Regions from separate parts of the Streptomyces sp. NBC_00576 genome, predicted to be linked through region 2. Evidence: riboswitches for the same ligand, from Rfam matches in the RefSeq annotation. Region 2 holds a riboswitch; each other region holds the start of a gene.

Region 1 (4,205 bases), 4.1 Mb from region 2:
CGCACGTACTACGCGCCCAACAACGCAGTTCTGTCGGTCGTCGGGGACATCGACCCCGAGGAGACGCTCGCCTGGGTCGAGAAGTACTTCGGGTCGATCGCCGGGCACGACGGCAAGCCCGCGCCGCGCTCCGGCGCCCTTCCCGACGTCATCGGCGAGCAACTGCGCGAGGTCGTCGAGGAAGAGGTCCCGGCGCGCGCGTTGATGGCCGCCTACCGGCTCCCGGAGGACGGCACGCGTGCGTGCGACGCGGCCGACCTGGCGCTCACCGTCCTCGGCGGCGGCGAGTCCTCCCGCCTCTACAACAGGCTCGTACGGCGGGACCGTACGGCGGTGGCGGCCGGGTTCGGCCTGCTGCGGCTGGCCGGAGCGCCCTCCCTGGGGTGGCTGGACGTGAAGACGTCCGCGGACGTCGAGGTGCCGGTCATCGAGGCCGCCGTCGACGAGGAGCTCGCCCGGTTCGCCGCGGAGGGACCCACGGCCGAGGAAATGGAGCGCGCCCAGGCCCAGTTGGAGCGCGAATGGCTGGACCGGCTCGGTACGGTCGCGGGCCGCGCCGACGAACTGTGCCGCTTCGCGGTGCTGTTCGGTGACCCGCAGCTCGCGCTGACCGCCGTGCAGCGGGTGCTCGACGTGACGGCCGAAGAGGTCCAGCAGGCCGCCAAGGACCGGCTGCGCCCCGACAACCGCGCGGTGCTCGTCTACGAGCCGGTCTCCGGAGAGACCGCTGAGGACGCGGATCCCCCCGAGGACCCCGAGGCCGAGGCCACGGTCGAAGCCGGCGACAAGAACGAGGAGGCGGCCAAGTGACCGAGCTCGCCACGATGGAGTTCCACCCCCAGCCCCAGGCGGGCGAGGCCAGGCCCTGGGCCTTCCCGGCCCCCGGGCGGGGCACGCTCGGCAACGGTCTGACGGTTCTGCGCTGCCACCGCCCCGGCCAGCAGGTCGTTGCCGTCGAGGTGCTCGTCGACGCCCCCTTGGAGGCCGAGCCGGCCGGTCTCGACGGCGTGGCCACGATCATGGCCCGGGCCTTCTCCGAAGGCACCGACAAGCACTCCGCCGAGGAGTTCGCCGCCGAACTGGAGCGCTGCGGCGCCACTCTCGACGCGCACGCCGACCACCCGTGTGTGCGCCTCAGCCTCGAAGTCCCCGTGTCGCGGCTCCCCAAGGCGCTCGGTCTGCTGGCCGACGCCCTCAGGGCGCCCGCGTTCTCGGACAGCGAGATCGAGCGGCTGGTGCGCAACCGGCTCGACGAGATCCCGCACGAGACGGCCAACCCGGCCCGTCGCTCCGCCAAGGAGCTGTACAAGGAGCTGTTCCCGGCGGCCTCGCGCATGTCACGGCCGCGCCAGGGCACCGAGGACACGGTCGCGAAGATCGACTCGGCCGCCGTACGCGCCTTCTACGAGAGGCACGTCCGGCCCGCCACGGCCACCGCCGTGGTCGTCGGCGACCTCACCGGCATCGACCTGGACGCGCTCCTCGGCGACACCCTGGGGGCCTGGACGGGCACGTCGGCCGAGCCGCGGCCGGTGCCGCCGGTGACCGCCGACGACACCGGCCGGGTCGTCATCGTGGACCGCCCCGGCGCCGTACAGACCCAGTTGCTGATCGGCCGCATCGGCGCCGACCGGCACGACCGTGTCTGGGCCGCCCAGGTCCTCGGCACGTACTGCCTCGGCGGCACCCTCACCTCCCGCCTGGACCGTGTCCTGCGGGAGGAAAAGGGCTACACCTACGGTGTGCGGGCGTTCGGTCAGGTTCTGCGCTCCGCCCCGGACGGCACAGGTGCCTCGCTGCTCGCCATCAGCGGCTCCTTCGACACCCCGAACACCGGTCCCGCCCTGGAGGACCTCTGGAAGGTGCTCCGCACGCTCGCGGCCGAGGGGCTCACCGACGCCGAGCGCGATGTCGCGGTGCAGAACCTGGTCGGCGTCGCACCGCTCAAGTACGAGACCGCGGCGGCCGTGGCGAGCACGCTGGCCGACCAGGTCGAGCAGCACCTGCCCGACGACTACCAGGCGACGCTGTACCGGCAGCTTGCCGCGACCGGCACCGTGGAGGCCACCGCGGCGGCGGTCAACGCCTTCCCGGTGGACCGGCTGGTGACGGTCCTCGTCGGCGACGCGGCGGCGATCGAGGAGCCCGTCCGGGCCCTCGGTATTGGCGAAGTGAGCGTCGTATCCGCGGAGTAGCGGCGCGGGCGTAAACGACAGGGGCCCGGTGACGGAAGCGTCACCGGGCCCCTCTTTGTCCATGTTGATGCGCAAGTTGCCCGTATTGATGGAGAGGTTGACGGTCTGCACTGTGGCATGCGCGACAAAACCCGTGATCGGTTTGTTGATTGAAAGAGGTCCCGCTTAGCTTCTGTCCGGCTGTTCGTCATGCAGTGCGCCGCAGCCGCGGCACCGGACAGTCATCGCCGAGTCCCCGTACGGCGCGAGCCAGGGGAGCCGGGGACCCACCATGTGCAGTCCCTGGGGTGAATCGGACGCCCGCGCGTACAGCGAGGGGGCCCGTAGGAGACCTTCCTGCTCCGAACCCGTCAGCTAACCCGGTAGGCGAGAAGGAGGGAAAGGACCAACCACTACATGGCGTTCACCCGCGCCACCGGGAAGCACCGTCGTCCCAGCCGCCCCAGCCTTGTCACCCGTACTACCGCTCGCGCAGCCGGCGTCGCGGCCCTCGCGACCACCGGCGTCGTCGGCGCCCTCGCCGCCCCGGCGCTCGCCGCGGAGTCCTCTGTCGAGCAGACCGGCCTCACCCCGGTGATCTCCATCGGTGAGTCTCTCGCCGACCAGATAGACGCGCAGGCCGCCGCCCAGGAGCAGGCCGCCGAGCAGGCCGCTGCCGAGAAGCGGATCGCGGCCGCCGAGAAGCGGGCTGCCGCCGCCGCGCAGAAGGAGGCGGAGGAACGGGTCAAGGAGGAGCGTGAGGCGAAGGCCCGTGCCGCCCGCGAGGCCGAGCGCAAGCGCCTCAACACCTATGTCGCCCCGATCTCCGGCTCGTACATCTCCACGGGCTACAAGGCGGGCGGCGCCGTCTGGTCCTCCGGCAGCCACACCGGCGTCGACTTCCACGCCGCGTCCGGCACCGCTGTCCTCGCGGTGGGCTCCGGCACCGTCGTCGAGGCCGGCTGGGGTGGCGCTTACGGCAACAACATCGTGATCAAGATGATTGATGGCACGTACACTCAGTACGGTCATCTGTCGTCCATCAACGTCTCTGTGGGCCAGACGGTCACCCCGGGCCAGGAGATCGGCCTCTCCGGGGCCACCGGCAACGTCACGGGCGCGCATCTCCACTTCGAGGCGCGCACGACCCCGGAGTACGGCTCGGACATCAACCCCGTCGCGTACCTCCGCTCGCACGGCGTGAACGTCTGACGTCTTCGCGCACCACTTGTCGTCGCCCCGGCTGCCCCAGCCGGGGCTTTCGGCGTTTCGGAGGGGCCGGTGTCCAAAAAATATCCATGGATTCCGGCCTGCCGTCGGAAATTCCGGTTCTCTGCAATAGAGTCACTGAACACACGTCAATCGTCGACGTTTCACGGGGATTAAAGCGGAGGTCGGACATGCGTATTCCGGCGCACTCGGTATGCACGGCTATCCGGGACGACATCGTCGCCGGTGTCTACGAGCGCGGCAGCCGGCTCACCGAGGAACTGCTCGCGCGCCGGTACGGCGTCTCGCGCGTCCCCGTCCGTGAGGCCCTGCGCACCCTGGAGGCCGAGGGCTTCGTGGTGACCCGGCGGCACGCGGGCGCGTGCGTCGCGGAACCCACCGAGCAGGAGGCGTCCGACCTGCTGGAGATGCGCATGCTCCTGGAGCCGCTGGGCGCCTCCCGGGCCGCCCAGCGGCGCACCGAGGCTCACCTCAAGGTGCTGCGCGGCCTGGTCAGGCTGGGCCAGGAGCGGGCCAGGAGGGGCAACAGTGAGGATCTGCGCTCCCTGGGGGGCTGGTTCCACGAGACGCTCACCCAGTCCTCCGGAAGTCATGCCCTGGCCTCGACGCTCACCCAGCTGCGGCACAAGATCGCCTGGATGTACGCGGTGGAGGCGCCTGTCAACCCGGTCGAGTCCTGGGCAGAACACGGGGCGATCGTGGACGCGGTGGCGCGCGGTGACAGTGAGCGGGCGCGGGCGATCACAGCGCTGCACACCGAGCGGGCGACCGTCGTGCACCGGCTGCGCTTTCCGGGCGGCG
Region 2 (4,205 bases):
GCGAAGGGTTCGGGGAGCGGGACGGCTTTCGCCGCTGGGCAGCCGGTGTTGACCGTGCGGGAACTCGACGGCCGTACACGGGAGTTGTCGGCCGACCATGTCATAGCCGCGACCGGCTACCGCGTCGACATCGCCGCGATGGACTTCCTCGGGCATGAGCTGCGTACGGAGCTGGCGGTGAGCCGGGGGACGCCGAGGCTCGGGGCCGGGTATGTGTCCTCCGTACCCGGGTTGTACTTCACGGGGTTGTCGGCGGCCGCTTCGTACGGGCCGGTGATGCGGTTCGTGTGCGGCACGGAGTTCGCGTCACCGCGGCTGGCGGGGCATCTGGCGGCGGCGCACGCGTAGGGCACGGGGCAGGGCAGGGCAGGGTCAGGAATCGGGTTCGGGTTCCGGTTCGGATCCGGTTGGTCGATGCGTGCGTTGCTCGATCTTGTGAACCAGGGGCTCGTTGTGCCGAGTTGTTGTGCTGATCATGCCTTCCTGGGCCGGTGCCTGCGGAGGAACTGGCCCAGGCGCGGGGGCTGTTGCTGCCGGGATGCCGAACGTCGTCCGGTTCGGGCGGAGACCGATGTGCCGAACGATCCGTATTCTCTGGATCATGGCCGCTCCCACCTCATACGCACTTATCGCCACTGACCTGGACGGAACGCTCCTGCGCGCAGACGACACGCTCTCCGACCGTTCGCGGATCGCGCTGGCGCGCGCCACGGCTGCCGGCGCCCGGCATCTGGTCGTGACGGGGCGCCCGGCGCCGAGAGTCCGGCCGCTGCTCGACGACCTCGGTGGCGGGGGGCTCGCGGTGTGCGGGCAGGGGGCGCAGTTGTACGACGCCGGCGCGGACCGTCTGCTCTGGTCGGTGACCCTGGACCGGGACCTGGCGGAGACCGCGCTCGGCAAGATCGAGGCCGAGGTCGGGCAGGTGTACGCCGCCGTCGATCAGGACGGGGTCGACGGGCTCACGCTCATCGAACCCGGGTACCTGATGCCGCACCCGACGCTGCCCGCCGTACAGGTGCCGCACCGGGACGACCTGTGGGCCGCGCCCATCAGCAAGGTGCTGCTGCGCCACCCGTCGCTGTCCGACGACGAGTTGGCGTCGGCGGCGCGCGGAGCGGTCGGTTCCCTCGCGACGGTCACCATGTCGGGGCCGGGCACCGTCGAACTCCAGCCATGCGGCATCACCAAGGCGACAGGGCTTGCGCTGGCCGCCGAGTATCTCGGGCTGGCCTCGTCCGCCACGATCGCCTTCGGTGACATGCCCAATGACATCCCGATGTTCGACTGGGCGGCCCACGGCGTCGCCATGGCCAACGCCCATCCCGAACTCAAAGCGGTGGCGGACGAGGTCACCCTCTCGAACGAGGACGACGGGATCGCGGTGGTGCTGGAGCGGTTGTTCGGGCGGGGGGCGGACTGGTCGGCGTCTGCGTCTGCGTCTGCGTGGGTCGGCCGGCAGTAGCCTCTGGCCGGCCGGCCTGTGTCAGGCCACGGCCGGCCGGCCTGGCAGGGCACGGCCGGCCTGCTGACCCGGGTCGGCCTAGTAGGCCCCGAAGACGTTGTCTATCGATCCGTATCGCGCCGCCGCGTAGTTGCAGGCCGCGGTGATGTTCGCGATCGGGTCGTAGGGGTCGAACGAGGTGCCGGCGACGTGGTACGCGGCGAAGGTCGGGTCGATGACCTGGAGGAGGCCCTTGGAAGGGGTGCCGGCTGCCGCGTTCGAGTCCCAGTTGTTGATGGCGTACGGGTTGCCGGACGACTCGCGGATGACGTTGCGGTAGATGCCGTCGTACGTTCCCGGGATTCCCCTCTGCGCCATGATGTCGAGCGATTCGCGGATCCAGCCGTCCAGGTTGTTCGCGTAGTACGTCGTCGTCGACGACGAGGCCGACGGTGCGGCCGAGGCCGTCGTCGCGGTCAGGAAGGGGAGGGCCAGGGCTGCGGCGGCCGTTGTGGTGATGACGAGGGTGCGCGTGAGTGTGAGCGGGCGACGGGGGGTTCTCGCGCTGGGGTGCTGACCTCGTGCGGGCATGGTGAGTCCTCTCCGGCGCCTGCGAGGTGAGCTGTCGGGTTCGGGCGGGAGATGCCCGGCCGGGCGCGTTTTGCGGCGCGCGGCTTCACCCCTAGCCGCTCCGGTTTCAATGTCCGGACCGGCGGCTTACCTGGGTCCCCCGCTCCTGCCTGCGTGAGTCATGTGTGGGTGGGTGGTGGCTGCTCTACGGGCGGTGGCAGGATTCGGCGATCCGCCCGGTGTGGCGCGAAACGTATGCGAGAGCACACGGGTGGAACAAGGGGCAGAAATGCAGGACTTGCCCATTTGGTGCACCCATTAGGGATAAAACGGGCAAATGGTGAAGGGTGGGTTGAGGGTAACTTGCCTTTCGTGAATGGGGAGTTCGGGGGGAGGGGTGGTGCGGGTTGATTGGTGGAGTGACTCGGATCACGGGGTGGGGGGTAGGGGTGGTGCGGGTGCGGCGAGCGAGGTGTTTGGGGTGAATGGGGCTTTTGGGGGTGAGTGTCCGCTGTGAGGGCGGAACCTCTCGCTCGATGCGCGTCGTTGTCGTTGTGAGGGTCGCGGCGGAGGATGGGACTGAGGTGACGTATGTGTATGGGTGCTTGCTGGTGGGGCGCGGGATGTTTATAAATGTCCATGCTTTGGACTGATCAAAAACATTCCGGTCGTGATCCGATACCGCCTGGCCTGGACGGGCGGGCGCTCGCGGTGATCGAAACGTGACCGGATACGCTGACTTGAGTGATGGCAGCGACCTATCGACACACCGTGTGACCGCCAGTAGACACAGCAGACAGGAGATCCCTCGTGACCGTCGTCGGGCCGTTCGGGCTGAGCGTGCGGGACCAGGCTCTCGAAGCCGATGTCCAGGCCGGATTGGCGGCTGTCGAGGAAGGATTGCTCGAAGCCACCAAGAGCGAGGTCCCCTTCATCACGGAAGCCGCGCAGCATCTCGTGCGGGCCGGCGGGAAGCGGTTCAGGCCGTTGCTCGTGATGCTCGCGGCGCAGTTCGGGGACCGGCATGCGCCGGGGATCGTGCCGTCCGCGGTGGTGGTGGAGCTGACCCACCTCGCGACGCTGTATCACGACGACGTCATGGACGAGGCCGAGGTGCGGCGCGGGGTGCCCAGCGCCAACACGCGCTGGGGGAACTCCGTCGCGGTCCTCACCGGGGACTTTCTGTTCGCGCGCGCCTCGCACATCCTCGCCGACCTCGGGCCCGAGGCGGTCCGGGTGCAGGCGGAGGCGTTCGAGCGGCTGGTGACCGGGCAGATCCTGGAGACGGCGGGGCCGTCGGACGGGCGGGATCCGGTCGAGCACTATCTGGATGTACTGGGCGGGAAGACCGGGTCGCTGGTGGCCGTGGCCTGCCGGTTCGGGGCGATGATGTCCGGGGCCGACGACAGTGTCGTGGATGTACTCACCCAGTACGGGGAGCGGCTCGGGGTCGCCTTCCAGCTCGCGGACGATGTGCTGGACATCGCGTCCGATTCCCACGAGTCGGGGAAGACGCCGGGGACGGATCTGCGCGAGGGCATTCCCACGATGCCCGTGCTGCGGTTGCGAGAGCGGGTGGCTCGGCTGGGGCTGGCCGAGGATGCCGCGTTGTGCGAGTTGCTGGATTCCGACTTGAGTGACGATGCGCGGCATGCGGAGGCGTTGGCTCGGCTGCGGGTGCATCCGGCGTTGGAGCAGGCGCGGCGGGACACGGTGCGGTATGCGGAGGAGGCGCGGGCTGCGTTGGCGCCGTTGGTGGAGTGCGATGCGAAGGCCGCGTTGCGGGAGATGTGCGATGCGGTGGTGCATCGGGCTGGGTGAGGGTTTCGCCCCCGCCGCCCTTACCCGTCCCATCCCGGTCCTGGGGGCTGCGCCCCCAGACTCCCGCTACGGCCCTGAACGGGCCCTGTCCTCAAACGCCGGACGGGCTGAATTGAGACGACCCCTACGGGTTAGGGGATGTGCCGCCCCCTCATGTCATCCCGTGGCAGTACATGAGTTGAGCCCAAGGTCTGACGATTCCGCATCGCCGATTTGGTGAGATGGAAACCAACCACTCCTCACCGGTTCGGGTGAGAATGGCGGCTCAGGGTGGACAAGTGTGGGACGGAAAGCCGCCGCCGACGACGGAGGTAAGGCACACATGGCACCGTACGAAGAGGCCAAGGCCGGGAACCGGATCGACGCCGAGATC
Region 3 (4,205 bases), 5.3 Mb from region 2:
GACCGAGGAGCACGGCGAGGTGTACGCGTGCGCGCTCGGGTGGTCGGGGTCGTGGCGGATCGCCGTCGCCCAGTTGCCGGACGCGCGCGTGCAGATCACCGGCGGCGCCGGATACGACGACTCGGGCCTGCTGTGCCTGGCGGCGGGCGAGTCCTTCACCACGCCCGTCTTCGCGGGACTGTGGACCGACTTGGGGCACGGCGGGGCGAGCCGGGCGTGGCACGCGTACCAGCGCGCGTTCGTCGTGCCGGACGCGGACCGGGATCGGCCCGTGCTCTACAACTCCTGGGAGGCCACGGAGTTCGACATCTCCGAGGAGCAGCAGGGGACGCTGGCCCGGCGGGCCGCCGCGATCGGCGTCGAGCTGTTCGTCGTGGACGACGGCTGGTTCGGGGCCCGCACCAGCGACCGGGCCGGCCTCGGCGACTGGACGCCCAACCCGGACCGCTTCCCGGCGGGCGTCAAACCGCTCGCTGACTACGTGCACGCCCTGGGGATGCAGTTCGGCATCTGGGTCGAGCCCGAGATGGTCAACCCGGACAGTGACCTCTACCGCGCGCACCCCGACTGGGTGCAGTTCCAGTCGGGACGAAAGCGGACGGAATTCCGCAATCAGCTCGTACTGAACCTCGCCCGCGAGGATGTCCGGCAGTACCTCTGGGAGCAGCTCGACGGGCTGCTCTCCAGTGCTCCCATCGACTACGTGAAGTGGGACTTCAACCGCTGCTTCACCGACGCCGGCTGGCCCGGTGAGGACTACCCGCAGCGTCTGTGGGTCGACCATGTGCACGGGCTGTACACCCTGCTGGACCGCCTGCGGGCGGCGCACCCCGATGTCGCCTTCGAGTCCTGCTCGGGCGGCGGCGGCCGGATCGACCTCGGTGTCCTCGCCCGTACGGACCAGGTGTGGACCTCCGACAACACCGACCCGCTGGACCGACTCGCTATCCAGGAGGGCTTCAGTCAGATCCATCCGGCGCGGGTCATGGCGGCGTGGGTCACGGACAGCCCGAACACCCAGCTCAACGGCCGGGTCAGCTCGTTGCGGTTCCGTTTCGTGAGCGCGATGGCCGGGGTGCTCGGCGTCGGCGGGGACCTCACCCGGTGGGCGGAGGAGGAGCTGACCGAGGCCGGGGAGTGGGTGGAGCTCTACAAGGAGATCCGGCCCGTCGTGCAGCGCGGCGACCTCTACCGGCTGCGGCGCCCGGCCGGTGGACTGAGCGCGGTGCAGTACGTGCTGGCGGGCGAGAGCGTCGTCCTCGCCTGGCTCCAGGCGCAGCACCACGGCGAGCCGGTTCCGGCGCTGCGGCTGCGCGGACTCGACCCTGCAGCTGAGTACGAATGCCGCGAAACGGGCGAAGTTCATCGAGGTGCCGTGTTGTTGCACAGCGGCTTGCGAACCGGACTGAAGGGTGACCTCGATGCGGCAGTTTTCCGACTTCGTCGCATCTGATGCTTCTGCTCCTTATGGGGTATTTGTTCCAACTCGCTTGGGAATAAGGGTTGCTGTGAATCGGGCTAGTGAGCAGCGTCATATTCGTGACCGTGTGTCGCCGTCATGTTCACGTAATTTCGGCGTGTTTTAAGGGAGTTCGCGGGACGGAAAGATCCAGAATTCACGGACGGTGACCGGGAATTCTGGGGAGGATCACAGGAAACCCGTACACAGGGAACCCGAGGCTTGTTTCCGTGCGTCTTGGTCGCTTACGTTCGCCCCCAATCCGGACGGACGCCCAATCCTGCCGCCGCCCGGATCCCGCCTCGAACACCCGAGAACGGCAGGAGCGGGGGACCCACAGGTAGAACGCCTGCTCCGGTCTCCGGAACAGGCTTGGGGTTAAGTCACGTTCAGGCGTGGCCGGACATCTCCAGTCCGCACCCGACAGCTCACCTCGCAGGCGCCGGAGAAGGAATTCGCCATGCCCGCGAAGGGTAAGCACCGCCGTCCGAAGTCCCAGCGATTCACCCGCTCGATAGCCGTCGCCGGAACCGGTGGAGCGGCTCTCGCTCTGCCGTTGCTGGGAGCCACCGGTGCCCACGCGGCCACGGCGGAGTCCACGGTTCAGTCCGTGTCGTCGCTTTCGGAAATGGCCAAGTCCGTAACGGCCAAGTCGGTAACGGCCGAAGCCGTTTCCGCGAAGACGGAAAGGGCCGCGAGGAAGGCGGGCGTCAGGACCTATTCGGTCCAGGCAGGCGACTACCTCTCGAAGATCGCGCAGGAGCAGAGCGTCAGCGGCGGCTGGAAGAAGCTCTACTCGGACAACCACACCGCCATCGGCGCCGACCCGAGCCTGATCCACCCCGGTCTGAAGCTGACGATCGGCAAGAAGGCCGCGTCGACCGCGTCCACCTCCTCGCCTTCCTCGTCCTCTTCGTCCTCTTCGTCCTCTTCGAATTCCACGCAGACGGCGACATCGTCCCAGCCGGTCACCGAGAGCGCGACGGCCCAGACCTCGACAACGACCGAGGCCGCCGACACCGGCAGTTCCGGCGGCTTCACCCTCCCGGTGGCCGGCGCCACGATCGGCACCGGGTACCACGTGGCGGGCAGCATGTGGTCCAGCGGCTACCACACGGGCGTCGACTTCGTCGTCCCGACCGGCACCTCCCTCAAGGCTGTCGGCGCCGGCACGGTCGTTTCCGCGGGTTGGGGCGGTGCGTACGGCAACCAGGTCGTCATCCAGCTCGCCGACGGCTACTACGCCCAGTACGGCCACCTCTCCCAGCTCTCCGTCTCGGCCGGCCAGACCGTGACCGAGGGTCAGCAGATCGGCCTCTCCGGTGCCACCGGCAACGTGACCGGACCGCACCTGCACTTCGAGATCCGCACCACCCCGGACTACGGCTCCGACGTGGACCCGGTCGCGTACCTCCGCTCGAAGGGCGTCGCCGTCGGCTGAGGCGCACGCTCAGCCAGGACATCCGCCGAAGGCCGGACCCCGATTCCCGGGTCCGGCCTTCGGCGCGTTCACGTGTGCGTGTGCGGGTGTGATAGTGAACTCCCTAACTGTGCAAGCGCTTTCTCCCTCAAGGAGCCGCCTCGTGACGACCACTCGCAGAACCTTCGGAGTCCTGGCGGCGGGCGCGGCGCTCACCGCGCTCGCCCCGGCCACGAGCGCCGGTGCCGCCACGTGCGGACGCCTCATCGCTCGCGACGACTTCCGGCACGGGCTCGGCCAGTGGGCCCTCGAACTCCAGGACGGCGGCAACGTCACGGCGGCCCGAGGCGTCCTGGAGGTCGATGTACCGAGCGGCGCGACCATCTGGTTCAAGCGCAGGCTGCAGGGCCCGTATGTCATCGAGTACACGGCGACACCGGTCTCGGCGGGCGGGGTGAACGACCGGGTCTCCGACCTGAACAACTTCTGGAACGCCGTCGACGTACGCTCCCCGGACGACCTCTTCGCCACCCGGCGCAGCGGCGCCCTCGCGGAGTACGACTACCTCAGGACGTACTACGTCGGCTACGGCGCCAACACCAACACCACGACCCGGCTGCGCCGTTACGTCGGCGAGGCCGGTGTGCGCCCCTTGATCTACGACTACGCGGAACCGCTGCTCGTCCCGAACGAGCCGTATCGGGTGCGGATCGTCTCGGCCGGTTCGACGGTCCGCTGGTGGAACAACGGGCGGCTCGTCTTCGACTACAGCGACCCGGACCCGTACACGGCTGGGCACTTCGCCTTCCGTACGACGTGGAGCCACTTCCGGATCACCGACTTCAGCGTCCGTGAGCTGCGTCTTCCTGTTATTCCGGGTTGACCAATACTTGACGAGTGGCTTATCTCACCGCGAGTCAACCCCTTCCTACGGTCGCGTAGCTCACATCGGAAGGTGAATCATGCTCTGTTGTGGCAGACGATTCGAAGAATGACAGCAGAGCGGTGATCGGGTCGTACGTGGCGGTGGGGGACAGCTTCACCGAAGGCGTCGGCGACCCCGGCCCCGACGGGGCGTTCGTCGGCTGGGCCGACCGGTTCGCGGTACTGCTCGCGGACCGGCGACCCGAGGGCGACTTCGACTACACGAACCTCGCGGTACGCGGGAGGCTGCTCGACCAGATCGTGGCCGAGCAGCTTCCACGCGCCAGGGAGCAGGCGCCGGACCTGGTCTCCTTCTGCGCGGGCGGCAATGACATAATCCGGCCCGGCAGCGACCCGGACGAGGTCGCCGAACGCTTCGAACGAGCGGTGATCGGCCTTACC
Region 4 (4,205 bases), 1.7 Mb from region 2:
GTGCGAGGTGTGCGGCGCCTGATGGTCGAGGGTGGCGGCACCGTCCACACGCAGCTCCTCCAACAGGGCCTCGCCGACGAACTCCAGCTCGTCCTCGCGCCCCTCTTCGTCGGCGACCCCGACGCCCCCCGCCTCTTCGGCCCCGGCGGCTACCAGGGTGGCCGGCTCCGGCTCACCGAGACGCGCCGGATCGAGGACGTCGTCCTCATGCGGTACGAGCCCACCGCCCCCGGCGCCGGCCCGCTCGCCTCCGCCGCCGACCGGCACTGGCTGGCACTGGCGTGCGAACTGGCGGAGCGGTGTCCGCCGTCGCGCACGGCGTTCAGCGTCGGCGCGGTGGTGGTCGCCGCCGACGGTACGGAACTGGCGCGCGGGTACTCCCGGGAGGGCGGCGACCCGGTCGTGCACGCGGAGGAGGCGGCGCTCGCGAAGCTCGACCCGGCCGACCCCCGGCTCCCGGCGGCCACCGTCTACAGCAGCCTCGAACCCTGCGCCCGCCGCGCCTCCCGCCCCGCACCCTGCGCCCGGCTGATCCTCGACGCGGGCGTACGCCGGGTGGTGACCGCCTGGCGCGAGCCGGACACCTTCGTGGTGGCGGCGGACGGGAGCGGGCTGCTCGTGGGGGAGGGCGTCGAGGTCGTCGTACTCCCCGAGTACGAGGAGCGGGCCAAGGCTCCCAATGCCCACCTGCCGGGATGACGTGCCGCGCCGTGCCGTGCCGTGCCCCTCATCGAAGCCCCCGATTCAAACGTGGTGATCAGCGTCCCGCAGATGGCGTATAGTTGTGTTCAGCGGCGCGGGGTGGAGCAGCTCGGTAGCTCGCTGGGCTCATAACCCAGAGGTCGCAGGTTCAAATCCTGTCCCCGCTACTGAAGGCCCAGGGCCGGAAACCAAGAGAATTGGTTTCCGGCCCTGAGTCATTTCCCCGGTCGTTCCTCGACCGTTCCCGGCAGCTTCTTAGCCCGGTCGGTCCACCTGGCTCGCCCGGCGCACCCGCTCCCGGAAACCTGGACAGGACGCGGTGGGGCGGATGAGCCGGCGGGAGACGAGACAAGTGGCGCGGTCGGCGGGAGAACCGGAGGCGGTGGTGATCTCCCGGGTGCGGACCCTCGTCAGCGTCCTGCCCGCGCTCCTGATCGTCACCGGGATCGTCTACGACTACGCCACCCCGCGCGACTTCACCGCGGTCCCCTTCTTCACGGCCGCCCCGCTCATCGCCGCCCCGCTCTCCTCGTTGCGCACAACGGTGGTCACCAGTGCCGCCGCCCTCGTCGCCGCGTACGTCGTCCACCTCCGCCTCGGGTTCGCCGCGAACGCCGACTCGATCACCGAGACGGTCACCGTGGCCACGGTCGCCGTCCTGGCGGTCGTCATCAACCAGGTCGTGCGCCGGGGCGACCGGCGCCTCGCCTCGGCCCGCGAGATCGCCGAGGCCGCGCAACGCGCCGTACTGCCCCAGCCGCAGGCGCGTATCGGCGGTTTCGAGATCGCCGCCCGGTACGAGGCCGCCCAGGAGGGCGCCTTCATCGGCGGCGACCTGTACGCGGTGCAGGACACCGCGTACGGCGTGCGGGTTGTCCTCGGGGATGTGCGCGGCAAGGGGATGGGGGCGGTGGCGGCCGTCGCCGTCGTCATCGGGGCGTTCCGGGAGGCCGCCGAGCAGGAAGCGACCCTGGAGGCGGTCGCCCAGCGGCTGGAACGGGCCCTCGCCCGCGAGGGCACCCGGCGCGACGGGCTCGAAGCCGCCGAGGGTTTCACCACCGCCGTCCTCGCCGAGCTCCCGCACGGCGACGGGATCGTACGCATCGTCAACCGCGGCCACCCGCCGCCGCTGCTCCTCGCCGCCGACGGCACCCTGCGCACCCTCGACCCGGCCGAACCCGCGCTGCCGCTCGGCATGGGTGACCTCGGCACCTGGCCCGACCGTGCGGAGGAGACCACCTTCCCCGGTGGCGCGATGCTGCTCCTGCACACCGACGGGCTGTCCGAGGCCCGCGACGAGCACGGCGCCTTCTTCGACCCGGCCGCCCGGCTCACCGGCCGCGTCTTCCGCACCCCGGCTACTCTGCTCGCCGCCCTCGCGGACGAGGTGCGCCGGCACACGGGTGGCGGCACCACGGACGACATGGCGCTGCTCGCCGTACGACGGCCGTGACATCGGTTCTCAGTGATTGTCACCAAAGGTGACTGAATGATCTCACTGCGCATAACATCTGACACACCGTCAAAACTGATGAGTCACTTACGGCATGGTCAACTCGCCCGATTTTCACCGGTGGTGACCCAGAAAGTCCTCGGGAAAAGGGTTAACGATCAACGGGAACAGCTTGGAATCCGGTGGCCAGGTCTATTAACGTTCGATAACGCAGCGCGGTTGTCCCAGCCGTCACAAGAGTCGGCTCCGTGCGCACGCGCCGAATCCCGCAAGGGAACCGGGGAACCATCCCTTGGGGTGAATCGCTCGTCCGCCTCCGTGGCAACACGGCAGGTATACGCGCGTAGGAGACCTTCCTGCTCCGAACCCGTCAGCTAACCCGGTAGGCGAGAAGGAAGGAAAGGAGCACGCCCACGTGGCGTCAAACCCGGCTGCCCCAGAGGCCCCGTTCGTGCCGAGTCAGCGCAGCAGCGAGACCGAGGACGGGAAGATCCCGACCTTCGGCTTCGGCGGCCGCACCGACGAGGGCCCCTGGGAAGAGTGGAATCCCACCGCGGACTCCACCCGACCCGTTCGCGGCCGGCACCGCGTAGGCAAGCAGCGCGGCGGAGGGCTCGCCCGCAGTTCCACCGTTCTCGGCGTCGGCGTCATAGCCGCTGTCGGCGGGGCCGGCATGGCCACCGCGCAGACCGGCAAGCCGCCGGTCTCCATCTCCATCCCCGACCTGCCGTCCGTCGGCTCGCCCTTCGCGAGCGACGACTCGGACCCCGAGCCCCAGGGCTCCGCCACCGCGCTCAGCAGCGTCGGCGTGACCACCGAGGAGACCGAGCAGGGCACCAGCGACGCGGGCGAGGCCCTGCGCGCCCGCATCATCCTCCAGGCCGAGCGGCAGAAGGACCAGGCCGAGGCCAAGGTCCAGCGAGCCGCCGAGGACGCCGCCGCGAGGAAGGCCGCCGCCGAGGCCGCCAAGGTGAAGCGCGAGGCCGCCGAGAAGATCGCCGCCGAGAAGAAGAAGGCCGCGGAAGCCGCGGAGGCGAAGAGGGAGGCCGCGCGTCTCGCCGAGCTCGCCAAGCAGTACACGCTGCCGACCTCGTCGTACACGATCACCTCGACGTTCGGCCAGGCCGGCTCGCTGTGGTCCTCCGGCTACCACACCGGCCTCGACTTCGCCGCGCCCACCGGCACGCCGCTCAAGGCGATCCACAGCGGCACTATCACCGAGGCGGGCTGGAGCGGCTCGTACGGCTACCGCACGATCCTCACCCTCGACGACGGCACCGAGCTGTGGTTCGCCCACCAGTCGTCGATCAACGTCAGCGTCGGCCAGAAGGTCGCCACGGGTGACGTCATCGGCCGCGTCGGCGCCACCGGCAACGTCACCGGGGCCCACCTCCACCTGGAGGTGCACACCAGCAGCTCGGACAGCGCCGGCATCGACCCGATGGCGTGGCTGCGGAGCATGGGCCTGAACCCGTAGGACAGGGGCTACACAGTCCCTGATCCGTTCCTGTGAATTGCTGCAACGAGGCCCGTGGCGGGAAATCTTCTCCCGTACGGGCCTCGCCGCCGTCCCGTGCTCTGACGGGCTAGGAGCGGTACGGGTTGTAGGCCGGGTACGGAGTCACCGGCCCGTACCCCTGTTGTCCGTATCCCTGCTGCCCGTACGGCTGCTGTGCGTACGGCTGTTGCCCGTACGCCGGCCAGGTGACCGGGAGTACGGGAGCCGGTGCCGGTGCGATCGTGCGCGCCGCGTGGTCCAGGGCCGGGCGGGCCACCGCCCTGCGCTGCCACAGCTCGCCCAGCAGCTCCTGCTCCCGGACGACGAAGTCGGTGCCCGCGCGGCCGAGGCGCCCCCGGTGGCGCAGGAACGCGAGTGAGGTGGCGTACGCCTCGTACTGCGCCACCTCGCGCGCCGCCGGCCTGCCCAGGTGGCGGCGGGCGTACTCGCGGGCGAGGCGGCGGGCGCGCATCGAGCCGAGGGCGTACGGCTCGGCCGGGGCCAGCCAGCCGGCCAGCGCGTACGCCGGCAACTCGGCGCGCACGGTACGCA

What was found. Region 2 has a riboswitch for cyclic di-AMP ahead of OG734_RS29480 (transglycosylase SLT domain-containing protein). Riboswitches for the same ligand answer to the same signal wherever they lie in the genome.
Region 1: it holds a riboswitch for cyclic di-AMP, as region 2 does, so the genes downstream of both, OG734_RS11195 (M23 family metallopeptidase) here and OG734_RS29480 (transglycosylase SLT domain-containing protein) in region 2, are expected to answer to the same signal.
Region 3: it holds a riboswitch for cyclic di-AMP, as region 2 does, so the genes downstream of both, OG734_RS06105 (M23 family metallopeptidase) here and OG734_RS29480 (transglycosylase SLT domain-containing protein) in region 2, are expected to answer to the same signal.
Region 4: it holds a riboswitch for cyclic di-AMP, as region 2 does, so the genes downstream of both, OG734_RS21930 (M23 family metallopeptidase) here and OG734_RS29480 (transglycosylase SLT domain-containing protein) in region 2, are expected to answer to the same signal.

The regions. Positions count from the first base shown of each region.
Region 1 is NZ_CP107780.1:2,691,748-2,695,952, reverse strand. Features, by position in the region: gene OG734_RS11205 (M16 family metallopeptidase) at 1-810, shown strand, start outside; gene OG734_RS11200 (M16 family metallopeptidase) at 807-2,195, shown strand; cyclic di-AMP (ydaO/yuaA leader) riboswitch at 2,411-2,579, shown strand; gene OG734_RS11195 (M23 family metallopeptidase) at 2,592-3,386, shown strand; gene OG734_RS11190 (GntR family transcriptional regulator) at 3,575-4,205, shown strand, end outside.
Region 2 is NZ_CP107780.1:6,778,838-6,783,042, forward strand. Features, by position in the region: gene OG734_RS29470 (FAD-dependent oxidoreductase) at 1-348, shown strand, start outside; gene OG734_RS29475 (HAD family hydrolase) at 602-1,462, shown strand; gene OG734_RS29480 (transglycosylase SLT domain-containing protein) at 1,541-2,032, opposite strand; cyclic di-AMP (ydaO/yuaA leader) riboswitch at 2,034-2,196, opposite strand; gene OG734_RS29485 (polyprenyl synthetase family protein) at 2,822-3,832, shown strand; gene OG734_RS29490 (LolA family protein) at 4,155-4,205, shown strand, end outside.
Region 3 is NZ_CP107780.1:1,444,811-1,449,015, reverse strand. Features, by position in the region: gene OG734_RS06110 (alpha-galactosidase) at 1-1,453, shown strand, start outside; cyclic di-AMP (ydaO/yuaA leader) riboswitch at 1,748-1,916, shown strand; gene OG734_RS06105 (M23 family metallopeptidase) at 1,920-2,900, shown strand; gene OG734_RS06100 (DUF6250 domain-containing protein) at 3,043-3,762, shown strand; gene OG734_RS06095 (SGNH/GDSL hydrolase family protein) at 3,885-4,205, shown strand, end outside.
Region 4 is NZ_CP107780.1:5,116,720-5,120,924, reverse strand. Features, by position in the region: gene OG734_RS21945 (dihydrofolate reductase family protein) at 1-699, shown strand, start outside; tRNA gene OG734_RS21940 (tRNA-Met) at 796-869, shown strand; gene OG734_RS21935 (PP2C family protein-serine/threonine phosphatase) at 1,031-2,155, shown strand; cyclic di-AMP (ydaO/yuaA leader) riboswitch at 2,403-2,559, shown strand; gene OG734_RS21930 (M23 family metallopeptidase) at 2,571-3,632, shown strand; gene OG734_RS21925 (PrsW family intramembrane metalloprotease) at 3,742-4,205, opposite strand, start outside.